DNA from 2 places in the Bradyrhizobium sp. CW1 genome. Region 1 is predicted to be linked to the other one. Evidence: predicted binding sites of a transcription regulator. Region 1 holds the regulator's gene; the other holds the start of a gene.
What was found. The regulator PhoB, encoded in region 1, activates phosphate uptake and scavenging genes when phosphate is short. The targets are predictions, from matches to a motif close to TGTCATNNANCTGTCAT.

Region 1 (7,437 bases):
TTCGCTGACGACATCGCCGTGACGGTCGATCACGGAGGCGAGCTTCTGCTTGAGCAGCAGCGACATCCTCTGCACGTGGTCGAAGAAGCCGGGCTTGAGCATGACGTCGAGCACGGCGTTCGCAGCCGCGATCGCGAGCGGATTGCCCCCGAAGGTCGAGCCGTGCGAGCCCGGCGTCATGCCGGACGCCGCTTCGGCGGTCGCAAGGCAGGCGCCGATCGGGAAGCCGCCGCCGAGCGCCTTGGCCAGCGACATCACGTCGGGTTCGACGCCAAGGCGGCGGTACGCGAACAGATCGCCGGTGCGGCCCATGCCGGTCTGCACCTCGTCGAAGGCGAGCAACAGACCCTTCTCGTCGCAGAGCTGGCGCAACGCCCTCAGGAAGGCGGGCGTTGCCGAACGCACACCGCCCTCGCCCTGGATCGGCTCGATCAGGATGCCGGCGGTCTGCGGACCGATTGCCTTTTTCACGGCATCGAGATCGCCATGCGCAACCTGGTCGAAGCCCTCCATCGGAGGGCCGAAACCTTCGAGATATTTTGCCGATCCCGTTGCGGCCAGCGTCGCCAGCGTGCGGCCATGGAAGGCGCCTTCGAAGGTGATCATGCGATAGCGGTCGGGATGACCCTTTGCGGCGTGATAACGGCGCACGACCTTGATCACGCATTCCAGCGCTTCGGCGCCGGAATTGCAGAAGAACACGAAATCCGCGAAACTTTCATTGCACAGGCGCGCGGCGAGCTTTTCGCCGTCCGGGCTCTGGAACAGATTCGACATGTGCCAGAGCTTGGTGGCCTGCTCCTGCAACGCCGCGACCAGCGCCGGATGGGCATGGCCGAGCGCATTCACCGCCACCCCGGAGGTGAAATCGAGATAGCGCTCGCCATTGGTCGCGATCAGCCAGCAGCCTTCGCCACGCTCGAAACCAAGGTCGGACCTGGCGAAAACGGGGAGCAAATGCGGCGCTGCGCTGTTAGTCATGATGGTCACTTGAATGTTGCGGACGGAGTGAGCGTGCATTGCGCAACGCACCATCGACCGGCCCGGAAAACGAAACGTGCCGCCTCTTGAGGGCGGCACGTGCGACTATCTTAGGCCTGGTGAAACGGGTGTCAATGCCGCCCGGAAAGCCTCGCGAAACGCTGAATCCGTAGTCTTGCGGTGCCGATTTAGAGGGATTTGGCCACGGAACATGTGGAAGCGAGTCGGCGGACTCTTGCGCGGGAGTCACGCCATATTGTAGCGTTTGGATTGTCAGATACGACATCTCGTGCAGTGGTTCTGATCTTTAAGTCCTTATGTACCGGCGTAAACGTTCGGGCGTTCAAGACGCGCCCGGCGAGCCTTAAGGGATTCTGGCGGCACGGGTTTTTGAAGGCTTAGGCATTCGCTGCGAGGCCCCAGGATGGCTGGCGCGCAGCGAGGGAAAGGGTGCAATGACGGTTTTGACCTGGTCCGATGATCGCGTCGAGCAGCTGAAAAAGCTCTGGGAGGCCGGACTTTCGGCCAGCCAGATCGCGGCGGAGCTCGGCAATGTGACCCGCAATGCCGTGATCGGCAAAGTGCACAGGCTCGGCCTTTCGGGCCGCGCCAAGAGCCCATCATCGGCAGCGCCGCGGCCGCGCAAGGCGCGCCCCGCGCAGCACATGATGCGGGTGAGCCGCCCGATCTCGCGCGGCAACACCGCGCTGGCGCAGGCCTTCGAGGTCGAGGCTGAGCCGGATCCGGTCACCTACGACAACGTGGTGCCGATGAGCCAGCGGCTGTCGCTGCTGGAATTGAACGAGGCGACCTGCCACTGGCCGGTCGGCGATCCCTCGAGCCCGGACTTCTTCTTCTGCGGTGGAAGGGCGCTGTCCGGACTGCCCTATTGCGCCCAGCACTCGCGCGTTGCGTACCAGCCCGCGTCGGATCGGCGCCGCGCACCGGTAAAGCCGGGTCCCCGTTAGTCGTCACGCGAAGACAGTTCAACAATTTCAGTGTCGTCCCGGCCTAGTGCGCAATTGCGCACGGGGGGCCGGGACCCATACTCCGAGCACGCAATAATCGTGCGGAAGGGGTCACTCCGAGTCTTCGCCAAACCACGTTCGGTGGTTATGGGTCCCGGATCAGCGCTCGCTTCGCTCGCTTGTCCGGGACGACGGCTGAGAATGCAGGGACAGCTCGCCAACAAACAAGCCTGCAACCCTACACCTGCTCCGCCTTCGCGAAGCGATCATCCAGCGCGTAGCCGGCGCCGCGGACGGTGCGGATCGGGTCCTGCTCGCGGCCGAGATTGAGCAGCTTGCGCAGGCGGCCGATATGCACGTCGACGGTGCGCTCGTCGATATAGATGTCGCGGCCCCAGACGCTGTCGAGCAGCTGCTCGCGCGAGAACACCCGTCCCGGATGCTCCAGGAAGAACTCCAGCAGGCGATATTCGGTCGGACCGAGATCGATCGGCCGGCCCGAGCGCGCCACGCGGCGCTTGTCACGGTCGAGCTCGATGTCGCCAAAAGCAAGGACGGTGGCGAGGCGCTCCGGGCTCGCGCGCCGCAGCAGGCCTTTCACGCGCGCCAGCAGCTCCGGCACCGAGAACGGCTTGACGATGTAATCGTCGGCGCCGGTCGCAAGACCCCGCACCCGCTCGCTCTCCTCGCCGCGCGCGGTGAGCATGATGATCGGGAGCTGCTTGGTCTCGGGACGGGTGCGAAGCCGCCGGCACAATTCGATGCCTGACAGGCCCGGCAGCATCCAGTCGAGCACGATCAGATCGGGGATGTGCTCCTTGAGGCGGGTGTCGGCGTCGTCGCCGCGCATCACCGTCTCGACGTCATAGCCGTCGCCTTCGAGGTTGTAGCGGAGAAGCTCGGTCAGGGCTTCCTCGTCCTCAACCACCATAATGCGTGCGCCCATCGGGTCGTCGCTCCTTAAGTCTTCAGGTGTTCGGTACCGTGTTGGCAAAGGTCGTCATGTCGCCCTTCGGCCGCTTGTCGGTGATCGCCTGGCCCTCGATCATGTAGAACACGGTCTCGGCGATATTGGTGGCGTGGTCGCCGATCCGCTCGATGTTCTTGGCGCAGAACATCAGATGGATGCAGAACGAGATATTGCGCGGATCCTCCATCATGTAGGTGAGGAGTTCGCGGAACAGCGAGGTGCAGATGGCGTCGACTTCCTCGTCGCCCTTCCACACCGCCATCGCCGCCGGCAAATCATGCGCGGCATAGGCGTCCAGCACCGACTTGACCTGCTGCTGCACGAGGTCGGTCATGTGCTCGAGGCCGCGGAACAGCTTGAGCGGATGGAAGTCCGTCTCCAGCGCCGCGACGCGCTTGCCCATGTTCTTGGCGAGGTCGCCGATGCGCTCGAGATCGGTCGCGACGCGCATGGCGCCGACGATCTCGCGCAGATCGACCGCCATCGGCTGGCGGCGGGCGATGGTGAGCACCGCACGCTCCTCGATGCGCTTCTGCAGCGCGTCGAGCTCGGTGTCGATGGCGACGACGCGCTGGCCGAGCGGGACGTCGCGGCGGATCAGCGCGTCGACGGACTCGACGATCATGCGCTCGGCGATGCCGCCCATCTCGGCGACCAGGCGAGTGAGTTCCTGGAGGTCGGTGTCGAAAGCCTTTGCGGTATGTTCAGAACCCATGTCGCGTCTCCTAGCCGAACCGGCCGGTGATGTAATCCTGCGTGCGCCGATCTGACGGCGACGTGAAGATCTTGCTGGTGTCGTCGAACTCTATCAGCTCGCCGAGATACATGAAGGCGGTCTTGTCGGAGACGCGCGCCGCCTGTTGCATGTTGTGGGTGACGATAGCGATCGTGTAATCCTCGGACAGCTCCTGGATCAGCTCCTCGACCTTGGCGGTCGAGATCGGGTCGAGCGCCGAACAGGGTTCGTCGAACAGGATCACCTCGGGCCGCACCGCGACGGTGCGGGCGATGCAGAGGCGCTGCTGCTGGCCGCCGGAGAGCGACAGGCCGGAGGCGTTGAGCTTGTCCTTGACCTCGTTCCACAGCGCGCCGCCGCGCAGCGCCTTCTCGACGCGGCCGTCCATCTCGGACTTCGAGATCTTCTCATAGAGACGGATGCCGAACGCGATGTTCTCGTAGATCGTCATCGGGAACGGCGTCGGCTTCTGGAACACCATGCCGACGCGGGCGCGCAGCAAATTGAGGTCCAGCCTGGGGTCGAGAATGTTGGTCTGATCGAGCATGAGCTGACCGGTGGCGCGCTGGCCGGGATAGAGGTCGTACATCCGGTTGAAGATGCGCAGCAGGGTCGACTTGCCGCAGCCCGACGGACCGATGAACGCCGTAACGCGGTTGGCGCCGAGCGTCAGGTTGATGTTCTTCAGCGCATGGTGCTCGCCGTAATAGAAGTCCAGGTTACGCACGGTCACCTTGGGGGGCGCCTCGGGCAGCACCGCCGCGTGCGGCAGTCCACCGGACGCGCTCATCGACACGGAAAGATCACTCATTTTGCGGTCCTCTCGGCGCCAAGGATGCGCGCGAAAATATTAAGGGCAAGAACGGTCAGGGTGATGAGCAGCGCCCCGCTCCAGGCCAACTGCTTCCAATAGGCATAGGGGCTCTGCACGAAGTTGTTGATGGTCACAGGCAGGTTCGCCATCGTCTTGTTCAGGCCGAGGCTGAAGAACTGGTTCGATAGCGCGGTGAACAGCAGCGGCGCGGTTTCACCGGCGACGCGAGCGGTCGCGAGCAGCACGCCGGTGATGAGACCCGATCGGGCAGCACGATAAGCGATCCGCTTGATCACCAGCGAACGCGGCAGGCCGAGCGCCGAGGCCGCCTCGCGCAACGCGTTCGGCACCAGCAGCAGCATGTCCTCGGTCGTGCGCAGCACCACCGGGATCACGATGACCGCGAGGGCGAGCGAGCCTGCGATCGCCGAGAAGCCGCGCATCGGCACCACCACGGCGCCGTAGATGAACAGGCCGATGATGATCGAGGGCGCCGAGAGCAGGATGTCGTTGATGAAGCGGATCACCGAGGTCAGCCGGTCATTGCGGCCGTATTCGGCGAGATAGGTGCCGGCGAACATACCGAGCGGCGCGCCGATGCCGACGCCGATCACGGTCATGATCAGCGAGCCGACGATGGCGTTGAGCAGACCGCCCTCGTTCGATCCCGGTGGCGGCGTGTTCTCGGTGAACAGCTGGACATTGAGTCCCGCCAGCCCGTTGTAGAGCAGCGTGATCAGGATCAGCGCGAGCCAGGTGACGCCGAAGGCGGTTGCGGCGATGCAGAGCCCGCGGACGACGATGTCCTTGCGGCGTCGGCGTGAATAGATCGGATTCATGGCGCTAATTCCCCGCCTTCTTTTCCAGCCGCATCAGCATCAGCCGCGCCGCTGCGAGCACGAAGAAGGTCAGAACGAACAGCAGGAGGCCGAGCAGGATCAGGCCGGATTGGTGCAGGCCGTCGCTCTCGGCGAACTCGGATGCGATCGCCGCCGAGATCGTGGTGCCCGGCGCAAAGATCGATGACGAGATCCGGAACGAGTTGCCGATGATGAAGGTCACCGCCATGGTCTCGCCGAGCGCGCGGCCCAGCGCCAGCATGATGCCGCCGATGACGCCGACCCGGGTGTAGGGGATCACCACGCTGCGGACGACTTCCCATGTGGTGCAGCCGACGCCGTAGGCGGCTTCCTTCAGGACCGGAGGCACCGTCTTGAACACGTCGACCGAGATCGAGGTGATGAAGGGCAGCACCATGATGGCAAGGATCAGCGCGGCATTGAACAGGCTGAGATAGGACGGGGGACCTGCGAAGATCGCGCCCAGCACGGGAACGCCGTCGAAGATCTTGATCATGAAGGGCTGGAACGTGTTGGCCAGGAACGGACCCAACACGAAGAAGCCCCACATGCCGTAGATGATCGAGGGAATACCGGCGAGCAGCTCGATTGCCATGCCGATCGGGCGGCGCAGCCATTGCGGGCAGAGCTCGGTGAGGAAGATCGCAATGCCGAGACCCACGGGAATGGCGATCAGCATCGCGATGAAGGAGGTGACGAGCGTGCCGTACATCGGCCCGAGCGCGCCGAGCACCGGCGGATCTGCGGAGGGCGCCCAGCGCTGCGTCCACAGGAAGGAGACGCCGTATTCTTTCATCGCCGGGAAAGCGCCGACGATCAGCGAAATGATGATGCCGCCGAGGATCAGAAGCACCGAGATCGCGGAGAGCCGCGTAATCCAGTAGAAGGTAACGTCGCCGAGCTTGAACGCGCTCAAGGCCTTGGCGCGGTCATACGGTCCGGCGTCGTCGATTACATCGCTCTGAACGGCCATCTCTGCCACGCCGATCCCCTGTACCAAATAGTATACGTTTTTTGTTGGTCCGTGCCCCGGATGCAGCGCAGCGCATCCGGGGCACGAGCGTCGCGAACCTAGCTCTTGATGTCGGCAGCCCAGGTCTTCTCGATCAGCTGAACGACCGGATCCGGCATCGGGATGTAGTCGAGCTCTTCAGCCGCCTTGCCGCCGCTCTTGAAGGCCCAGCGGAAGAACTTGATGGCTTCCTGCGAGGCCGCCTTGTCGGTGGCGTCCTTGTGCATGAGGATGAAGGTCGCCGCCGTGATCGGCCAGGATTTCTCGCCGGGCTGGTCGGTCAGGATGACGTAGTAGCCGGGAGCCTTGGCCCAGTCGGCGTTGGAGGCGGCCGCCTGGAAGGCTTCGACGGTGGGCTGCACAGGCTTGCCGGCCTTGTTGATGAGACCGGTGTAGGTCAGCTTGTTCTGCTTGGCATAGGCGTACTCGACATAGCCAATCGAGTTCTTGGTCTGGCTGATGTTGCCGGACACGCCTTCATTGCCCTTGGCGCCGACGCCGACCGGCCACTCGACCGCGGTACCCTCACCGACCTTGCTCTTCCAATCCGCGCTGGCCTTGGCGAGGTAGTTGGTGAAGTTGAAGGTGGTGCCCGAACCGTCCGAACGGCGGACCACGGTGATGGCCTCCGAGGGCAGCTTCACGTTCGGGTTGAGCTTCTTGATCGCGGCGTCGTCCCATTTGGTGATCTTGCCGAGATAGATGCTGGCCAGCGTCTCGCCGTCGAACACCAGTTCACCGGGCTTCACGCCCTCGATGTTGACGACGGGCACGATGGCACCCATCACCATCGGCCACTGGACGAGGCCGTCCTTCTCGAGCTGCTCGGCCTTGAGCGGCGCATCGCTGGCGCCGAAGGTCACGGTCTTGGCCTGGATCTGCTTAATGCCGCCGCCGGAGCCGATCGACTGGTAGTTCAGACCGTTGCCGGTCTCCTTCTTGTAGGCGTCGGCCCATTTGGAATAGATCGGGAACGGGAACGTCGCGCCGGCTCCGGTGATGTCGGCAGCAAAGGCCGCCGTCGTCGATGCGGCGACAATGCCAGCAGCGACGAGTGTTTTGAGGAAATTCATGCTGGTCTCCATACAGGGGAGCG
Region 2 (7,437 bases), 1.1 Mb from region 1:
TCCAGCCGTTGCACCCGGCGACGCGGGCCGGGCTGCTGGAGTTGGCCAAGGAGCGCGATGCGCTGGCGTTGAGGTGGGGGAAGTAGCGCAACGCTGTCGTCCCGGCGAAGGCCGGGACGACGCTGAGTGTGAGGTGCGCACCCCTGGCCTGATCCCGCCAGCTTCCATCTGGCTGAAGGCGTCGAATTAACGCGGTTCGGGCGGTTTCCCGCAGCCCGGCGATGACATATTGTACGCTCGCCAACCTGGCCCGCGGAGCAACTCAAGACATCGCGCAACAGCTCTTCATTATGCCGCTATTCCGAACCAGGTTGGTGCGAACCAACGAAACAGGGAGGCAGTGCCATGACGATGAGGCCGGATCCCACCTTTCACGCATCGCCCAAGCTTGCGATGGAAGCTCCTGCGGAGAACTTTGCCTACACGTTGCTGCTCAGTCCGGATTTCTCGAAACCGGATGCTCTCGCGGTGATCGACGCCAAGCCGGGATCGCCGACCTACAGCCAGATCGTCCACACCGTGACGATGCCCAACAAGGGCGATGAGTTTCATCACTTCGGCTGGAATGCCTGCTCCTCCGCCTTGTCGCCGCTCACTGGGCATGCCTTCATCGAGCGGCGCTATCTCATCATCCCCGGGCTGCGCTCGTCGCGGATTTACATCATCGATACCAAGCCCGATCCGACCAAAGCCAAAATCCACAAGATCATCGAGCCCGAGGAAGTCTTCAAAAAGACCGGCTATTCGCGGCCGCACACCATCCATTGCGGGCCGGACGGCGTCTATGTGAGCACGCTCGGCGGCGGCGGCAAGGACGGCACCAACGGGCCTCCAGGCGTCTTCATCATGGATTGCGAGACGTTCGAGGTCCTTGGACGATGGGAGATCGACCGCGGTCCGCAGACGCTGCACTATGATTTCTGGTGGAACCTGCCGCGCGACTACATGGTGACGAGCGAATGGGCATTGCCGCCGCAGTTCGAGAACGGGATCGTCCCGGAAGATCTGCTGGCGAACAAATATGGCCATCGTCTCCACTTCTGGGATCTCCGCGCCCGTCGCAACGTGCAGACCATCGACCTCGGCGCCAATCATCAGATGGCGCTGGAGGTACGGCCGGCGCACGATCCGGTTCGCGAATACGGCTTTGTAGGCGTTGTGGTCGACACCACGAATCTCGAAGCCTCGATCTGGACCTGGTGGCGCGAAGGCGGAAAATTCCATGCGGAGAAGACGGCGACGATCCCGCCCGAGCCTGCGCCAAAGGAGAAGCTCCCGCCGCTGCTTCAGGGCTTTGGCGCCGTGCCGCCGCTGGTGACCGACATCGACCTGTCGATGGATGATCGTTTTCTCTATGTCTCGTGCTGGGGCACGGGTGAAATGCGCCAGTACGACGTGAGTGATCCGCGAAAGCCGAAGCTTGCGGGCTCGGTTCACATCGGCGGCATCGCGCGCCGCACCCCCCATCCGAACGGCAAGGCATTTGCGGCCGGTCCGCAGATGGTCGAGATCAGCCGGGACGGCAGGCGGGTGTACTGGACCAATTCGCTCTATTCCACCTGGGATGACCAGTTCTATCCCGATGGCGTTCCGGGTTTGGAAGTCATGGCCAATGTCGGTCGCAATGGTGGCTTCGAGCTCGACAAGAACTACTTCGTGAGCTTCCCCGACGGATATCGTGCGCACCAGATCAGGCTGGAGGGCGGCGATTGTTCGACGGACTCCTTTTGCTACCCGTCGGCCTAGATTGGGCACACGCGAGCCTCGGCTGGCTGTGGCTCGCTCTTGTTGCGAGCGGTCTCTATCACGGGGTCAATCCGGGAATGGGCTGGCCGCTCGCCGTTTCGGCCGGGCTCATGGACAAGAGCCCGCGCGCGCTCTTTCGTGCGTTGTGGGCTCTGGCCGCCGGACATCTCCTGGCAACGCTTCTCGTGCTGCTGCCATTCGCGTTCCTGCTCGTGCTGGCCGAGTGGCAGCGTTCGATCCAGCTCGGCGCGAGCCTTTTCGTCATCGGCTTCGGCGTCTATCGGCTGGTCGAGCGGCGCCATCCGCGCGCGCTGGCACGAATTCCGCCGACGCAATTGGCGCTCTGGTCATTTGCCGTTGCCATTGCTCACGGCGCCGCCTTGATGCTCGTGCCGATCTATCTCGGGCTCTGCCAGGCCTTCGAACTCGATGCCGGCCATGAGGCCGCCGGCGCGCTGATGAAGGCGAGTCTCGGGATGGCGGTTCTGGTGTCTTTGGTGCACGTCGCTGCCATGGTCAGCGCCGGCGGATGTCTGGCGTGGCTGGTCTACCGCCATCTGGGATTGAGGTTCGTCTCGCGAAGCTGGTTCAATCTGGATGTAATCTGGGCCACCAGCCTCATTCTGGTTGGCGTTGTGGCCTTCGGCTTCAATCTCGCGAGCTGGCACTGACACTTACTGGGTCAAAGCCCACTCGCCGATGATGCGGAAGCGAGCCTTGGCGTGGTCCTGTTTGAACAGCGCGACGCGATCGATCGCAAGCGTCTTGAGGCCGAGCGCAGCAAACCTTCCCTGCAGCATTTCCAGAATCGGCCCGCGCCGCTCCACGTCGAGCCGGCCCGTCAACGTCATGTGGAAACGGAATTCCTCCATCACGTAAGGATAGCCCCAGCGGTCGAGATAGTGGCGCTGCCGTTCGCTCAGCTTCTCCGGCTTGCGCCGCGCACGGTCTTCCGCGCTCAGCGGCGCGCGGAAGGAGTCGAAGTCGCGCGCGCAATCGGCGGCGAGCTGCTGGAGTTCGCCGACCGGCTCCCCGGGAATGACGGCGATGAAGCCGCTGATGGAATCGACGACCGGGCGGATCACCGGAATTGCGCGTGCCCTGCCGGCGAATGTCGCGCAGGCCGCAACAAGCTCGACCTCGCGCCTGTCGGACGCCAGCGCCATCGGCGCCTTCAGCGTGGCGTGAAAGCCGTATTTGCGGGGATCGGCGGTGACATCACGCCAGTCCGGCGCGAGACGCGATGCGTCGGCGGGAAACGGCAGCTCGTTGCCGGTATAGGCATCGTAGCCGAGCAACTCCGCGCCGAAGCGGGTGAGCGCGCTGTCGCTGCCTGCGGCAAAATAGATCGCGTAGCGGGGGAAACTCGTCATCGTCCGAGCATAGCGGGTTTATGCCGCGGCGACAGCTTGGCGCGGGGTAGCTGGCATGCCAAGCAACCGCGTCGCCTCGGTGAGATGCACGAGCTTGCCGCCTGATATCACGGCGATCAGCCGCGGCCGCAGCGGCATGCTGTCGTCGACCAGCAGAATGTCCGCGCGCCGGCCTTCCGCGAGCACGCCGCGATCTGCAAGACCGGTCGCGCGCGCGGGCGCGGCGGAGACCAGATTCCAGGCCTCGGTCAGCGGCAGCACGCCATCGGCGGCGAGCCGGAACGCAGCGAGCAGCTGCGCGGGATAGTAGTAGTCCGAGGCCAGAACCGAGCAGAGCCCTTTGGCGATCATGTCGGATGCCCTGGTCCAGCCCGTGTGGCTGCCTCCGCGCACGACGTTCGGCGCGCCGTAGACGATGGCGTCACCGTGGCTTGCTGCCGCCCGCGCTGTCTCCTCGTTGATCGGAAACTCCGCAATCGCCACGCCCATGGCGCGAAAGCCTTCGCGCATCGCCGGCGTCGCATCATCGTGCGAGAGCATCCGCACGTCGGCGGCGCGGGCCGTCGCGGCCAGCCGTGACACGGAAGCCGGCACATCCGCGGCGCGGGACATTATGTGTCCGACCAGCCGGTCGAATTCCTCGCTCGACAGGCCGGTGCGCTCCACCATGCGATTGCGCTTGCGCGGCTTGGCCATGTCCCCAACCGTGCCGTCCATGTGGTCGTTGAAGGCGAACAGGTCGACGCGGCCCTCAGTGAGCCATTGGCTGATCTCGGTTTCGGCGTCGAGATTGTAGGTCTCGTGGCGCAGGTGAAAGCGGGTGTCGGCGGCGAATTGCGGGCGCTGCCGTTCGATCGCCTCCATCAGGCTGCGCGCATTGCCGGCGCTGCGCAGGCCCGGCTCCCACGAACAGGTCGTGGCGTGAAAAACCGTGGTGATGCCGTTGCTGATCGCCTGGCGGTCGCTGTCGGCGAGCGCGACGTCGATCGGGAAATCGACCCCGGCGCGCGGCATCATCTGTCGCTCGAAGGCATCGCCATGCAGATCGACGATGCCCGGCAGGACCAGCAGATCGCGCGCCTTGATCGCCAGCCGCGCCCGGCTGCGCGAGGCATTGATCTCTGCGATGTCCGTTCCGGACACGAGAAGCGACGTTTCGGCGAACTCGGAGCCGATCAGGGCCCGCCCGCCCTCGAGGAATATGTCTGTCACGCGACCGCGCTTCGTTTGCTGGCAGAAGAGGGTGCCCCTGCTTCGTATGCCGTGAGGAAATCCTCAATCCCGAGCTTGCGGAAATTGGGCAGGGCTTCACGCAACTTGTCGTGATCCCAGTCCCACCAAGCGAGCCTCGCAAGCCGCCCCGCAACCTCTTCCGAGAACCGCCGGCGCACGATGCGCGCCGGATTGCCGGCGACGATGGTGTAGGCCGGAACGTCCTTGGTGACGATGGCGCCGGCCGCGATCACCGCGCCGGTGCCGATGTTGCGGCCCGGCAGAACGATCGCGCCATGGCCGATCCAGACGTCATGGCCGATATGGACGTGATGCTGGCGCCGCCAGTCGAAGAATTCCGTGTCGTCGCTCTCGCCTTCGAAATAGGCGCTCGAACGATAGGTGAAGTGCGCCTGCGTGGCGCGTTGCATCGGGTGATTGCCCGGATTGATCCGTGTCATCGCCGCGATCGAGCAGAATTTTCCGATGGTGGTGTAGGTGATCTGGGCGTCGTTCACGACATAGGAGTAATCCCCCATCGTCACCTCGTGCAGCATCGTGCGCGCGCCGACCTCGGTGTAGGCCCCAAGCCTGGCGTCGTGCAGCTTCGCGGAGGGATCGACAGTCGGCTGGACCGAAAGAGCTTTGGCGGCCATGTTGAATCCGAACGAGAGGGCGGGCGTTTCTCTTCGAGCGGCTTGATGACAATGTCATGACGACGCCATGACAGGGGATGAACAGGAGATGAGGTGTGTAGGATCGCCGCACCGCAACGTCCGTGTCACACAAGTGTCAAGCGCCGGCGTTAGCGGTGGGTCCCAGCTACTCTGGAGCCCTGCATGCTGGTGGTTGAAGGTCTGACGTGTCGCTTCGGCGTGAAAGCCGCGGTGGACGACGCCTCGTTTCAAGTCTCTCCCGGCGGCTTCGTCGGCGTGATCGGACGCTCCGGCGCCGGCAAGTCGACCCTGCTGCGCACCATCAACCGTCTCGCGACCCCTGCACAGGGCCGCATCCTGTTCGATGGCCTCGACGTCACGGCGCTGCGCGGCAAGGAGCTGCGGCAGTGGCGGGCGCGCTCGGCGATGATCTTTCAGCAGTTCAATCTGGTGGGCCGGCTCGATGTGCTCACCAACGTCCTGATGGGACGGCTTGCGACGATGCCGGCCTGGCGCTCGCTGTCGCAGACCTGGCCCGAGCAGGACAGGGCGCTGGCGATGTCCGCGCTCGAACAGTTCGACATTGCCCCGCTCGCGGCCCAGCGCGCCGATCAGCTCTCCGGCGGCCAGCAGCAGCGCGTCGCGATTGCCCGCGCGCTGGTGCAGCAGCCCGACATCATCCTCGCCGACGAGCCGATCGCCTCGCTCGATCCGCGCAACACCAAGATCGTCATGGATGCGCTGCTGCGCATCAACAAGCACTTCGGCATCACGGTGCTCTGCAATCTGCATTCGCTCGGCCTGGCGCGCAGCTATTGCGACCGCCTGATTGGCATGGCGCAGGGCCGCGTGGTGTTCGACGGCGCGCCGGCCGAGTTGACCGACCACGTGGCGCGCGAGCTCTACGATCTCGAAGCCGCCGAAGTCATGGGCGGCACGCCTGCACCGGTGCGACAGGGCATTCCGGCGCTTGGAACGGCGGCCGCCGCCTGAGCTGCGCCGCATCAGGACTTACCAATTTTGCGTCAACCGACCTCAACCAATGAAGAGGCTATCATGATTACTCGCAGATTGATTCTCGCCGGCGCCGCCGCGCTCGCGTTGACGACTTCGGCCTCCGCCGAAGACTGGAAAGCCAAATATCCCGAGCTGACCTTCGCGGTCATTCCGGCGGAAAACGCCTCGGGCGTGACCGAGCGCTGGGCGCCGTTCATGAGCTATCTCTCCAGGGAATTGGGCGTGAAAGTCACGCTGCGCATCGCCAACGACTACGCTGCCGTAATCGAAGGCCAGCGTGCCGGCAACATTCACATCGCGAGCTACGGCTCGGCCTCGTTCGCCCGCGCCCGCCTGACCGGCGTCAAGACCGACGCCTTCGCCAACGACATCAACTCCGACGGCTCCACCGGTTATTACTCGGTGTTCTTCGTCAAGGCGAGCAGCGCCTACAAGAGCATCGACCAGCTCAAGGGCAAGAACCTCGGCCTGGTCGACCCGAACTCGACCTCCGGCAACAACGTGCCGCGCTTCGAGCTCGACAAGATGGGCATCGCGGACGCCGACACCTATTTCAGCAAGGTCGTCTTCACCGGAAGCCACGAGAACGCGATCCTGGCGCTGGCGCAGGGCACGGTCGACGTCGCGGCCAACCAGTGGACCAGCGACAACGACTCGACATTAGCGCAGATGCTGACCAAGGGCATGCTGAAGAATGCCGATGGCTCGGCGATGAAGAAGGATGATTTCCGCATCATCCACAAGTCGGCGCCGATCATCAACGGCCCCTATGCCTACAATTCTGACCTGCCGGAAGAGGCCAAGGCCGCCATCGCCAAGGCGTTCTTCGACGCGCCGGCCAAGGACAAGGCTGCGTTCCATCGCCTCCAGGACGGCCAGAAGAAGGGTTTTCATCCCGCGACCACCAAGGATTGGGATGGCACGATCGAGCTGATCAAGTTCGTCGATGCGCTGCGTAAGAAGAAGGCGTCCTGAGTTTCGGGACGATGCCACTGGAGCCGGGTCGATGGACCCGGCTCTTTCTCTTTGATTGACCATTTTCCTGGCCAAGATGACCGTCGCGGTTTCGATCCTCCCCGAGCAACAGCTCGCCGTGCTCAACGCCGCCTATCGCCAGGCGGTGGCGCGCAAGCGGCTCCGAATCCTGTCTGGAGCCGTGATCTTCGCCGCAGCACTGTGTCTGGCCGCGATCGGCGCTGAAGTGAATCTGCGCACGCTGTTCGCCCACTTTGGCAACTTCATCAGCTATTTCGACCGCATCCTCACACTCGACACCGGCCAGCGGGTCTGGACCGATGTCGGCGAGTGGCTGTGGGGCTGGCGCAAATGGCTGAGGATGCTGGGCGAGACTTTGCTGATCTCCTATGTCGGCACGCTGATCGGCGCGACTTTTGCGTTTTGCCTGAACTTCTTTGCGGCTGAAAACACCTCGC

Region 2: a site for PhoB is predicted at 5,033-5,049, ahead of phnC (phosphonate ABC transporter ATP-binding protein). Genes of this name have one in related genera too.

Annotation. Positions count from the first base shown of each region.
Region 1 covers NZ_CP064684.1:7,794,685-7,802,121, forward strand. Annotated here, with positions in the region: gene IVB54_RS37305 (aspartate aminotransferase family protein) at 1-981, opposite strand, end outside; gene IVB54_RS37310 (GcrA family cell cycle regulator) at 1,437-1,949, shown strand; gene phoB (phosphate regulon transcriptional regulator PhoB) at 2,188-2,895, opposite strand; gene phoU (phosphate signaling complex protein PhoU) at 2,918-3,634, opposite strand; gene pstB (phosphate ABC transporter ATP-binding protein PstB) at 3,645-4,466, opposite strand; gene pstA (phosphate ABC transporter permease PstA) at 4,463-5,308, opposite strand; gene pstC (phosphate ABC transporter permease subunit PstC) at 5,313-6,302, opposite strand; gene pstS (phosphate ABC transporter substrate-binding protein PstS) at 6,401-7,414, opposite strand.
Region 2 covers NZ_CP064684.1:654,972-662,408, forward strand. Annotated here, with positions in the region: gene IVB54_RS03010 (dihydrodipicolinate synthase family protein) at 1-86, shown strand, start outside; gene IVB54_RS03015 (selenium-binding protein SBP56-related protein) at 346-1,746, shown strand; gene IVB54_RS03020 (hypothetical protein) at 1,824-2,417, shown strand; gene IVB54_RS03025 (DUF1045 domain-containing protein) at 2,421-3,119, opposite strand; gene IVB54_RS03030 (alpha-D-ribose 1-methylphosphonate 5-triphosphate diphosphatase) at 3,138-4,331, opposite strand; gene IVB54_RS03035 (acetyltransferase) at 4,328-4,987, opposite strand; gene phnC (phosphonate ABC transporter ATP-binding protein) at 5,171-5,980, shown strand; gene phnD (phosphonate ABC transporter substrate-binding protein) at 6,044-6,979, shown strand; gene phnE (phosphonate ABC transporter, permease protein PhnE) at 7,056-7,437, shown strand, end outside.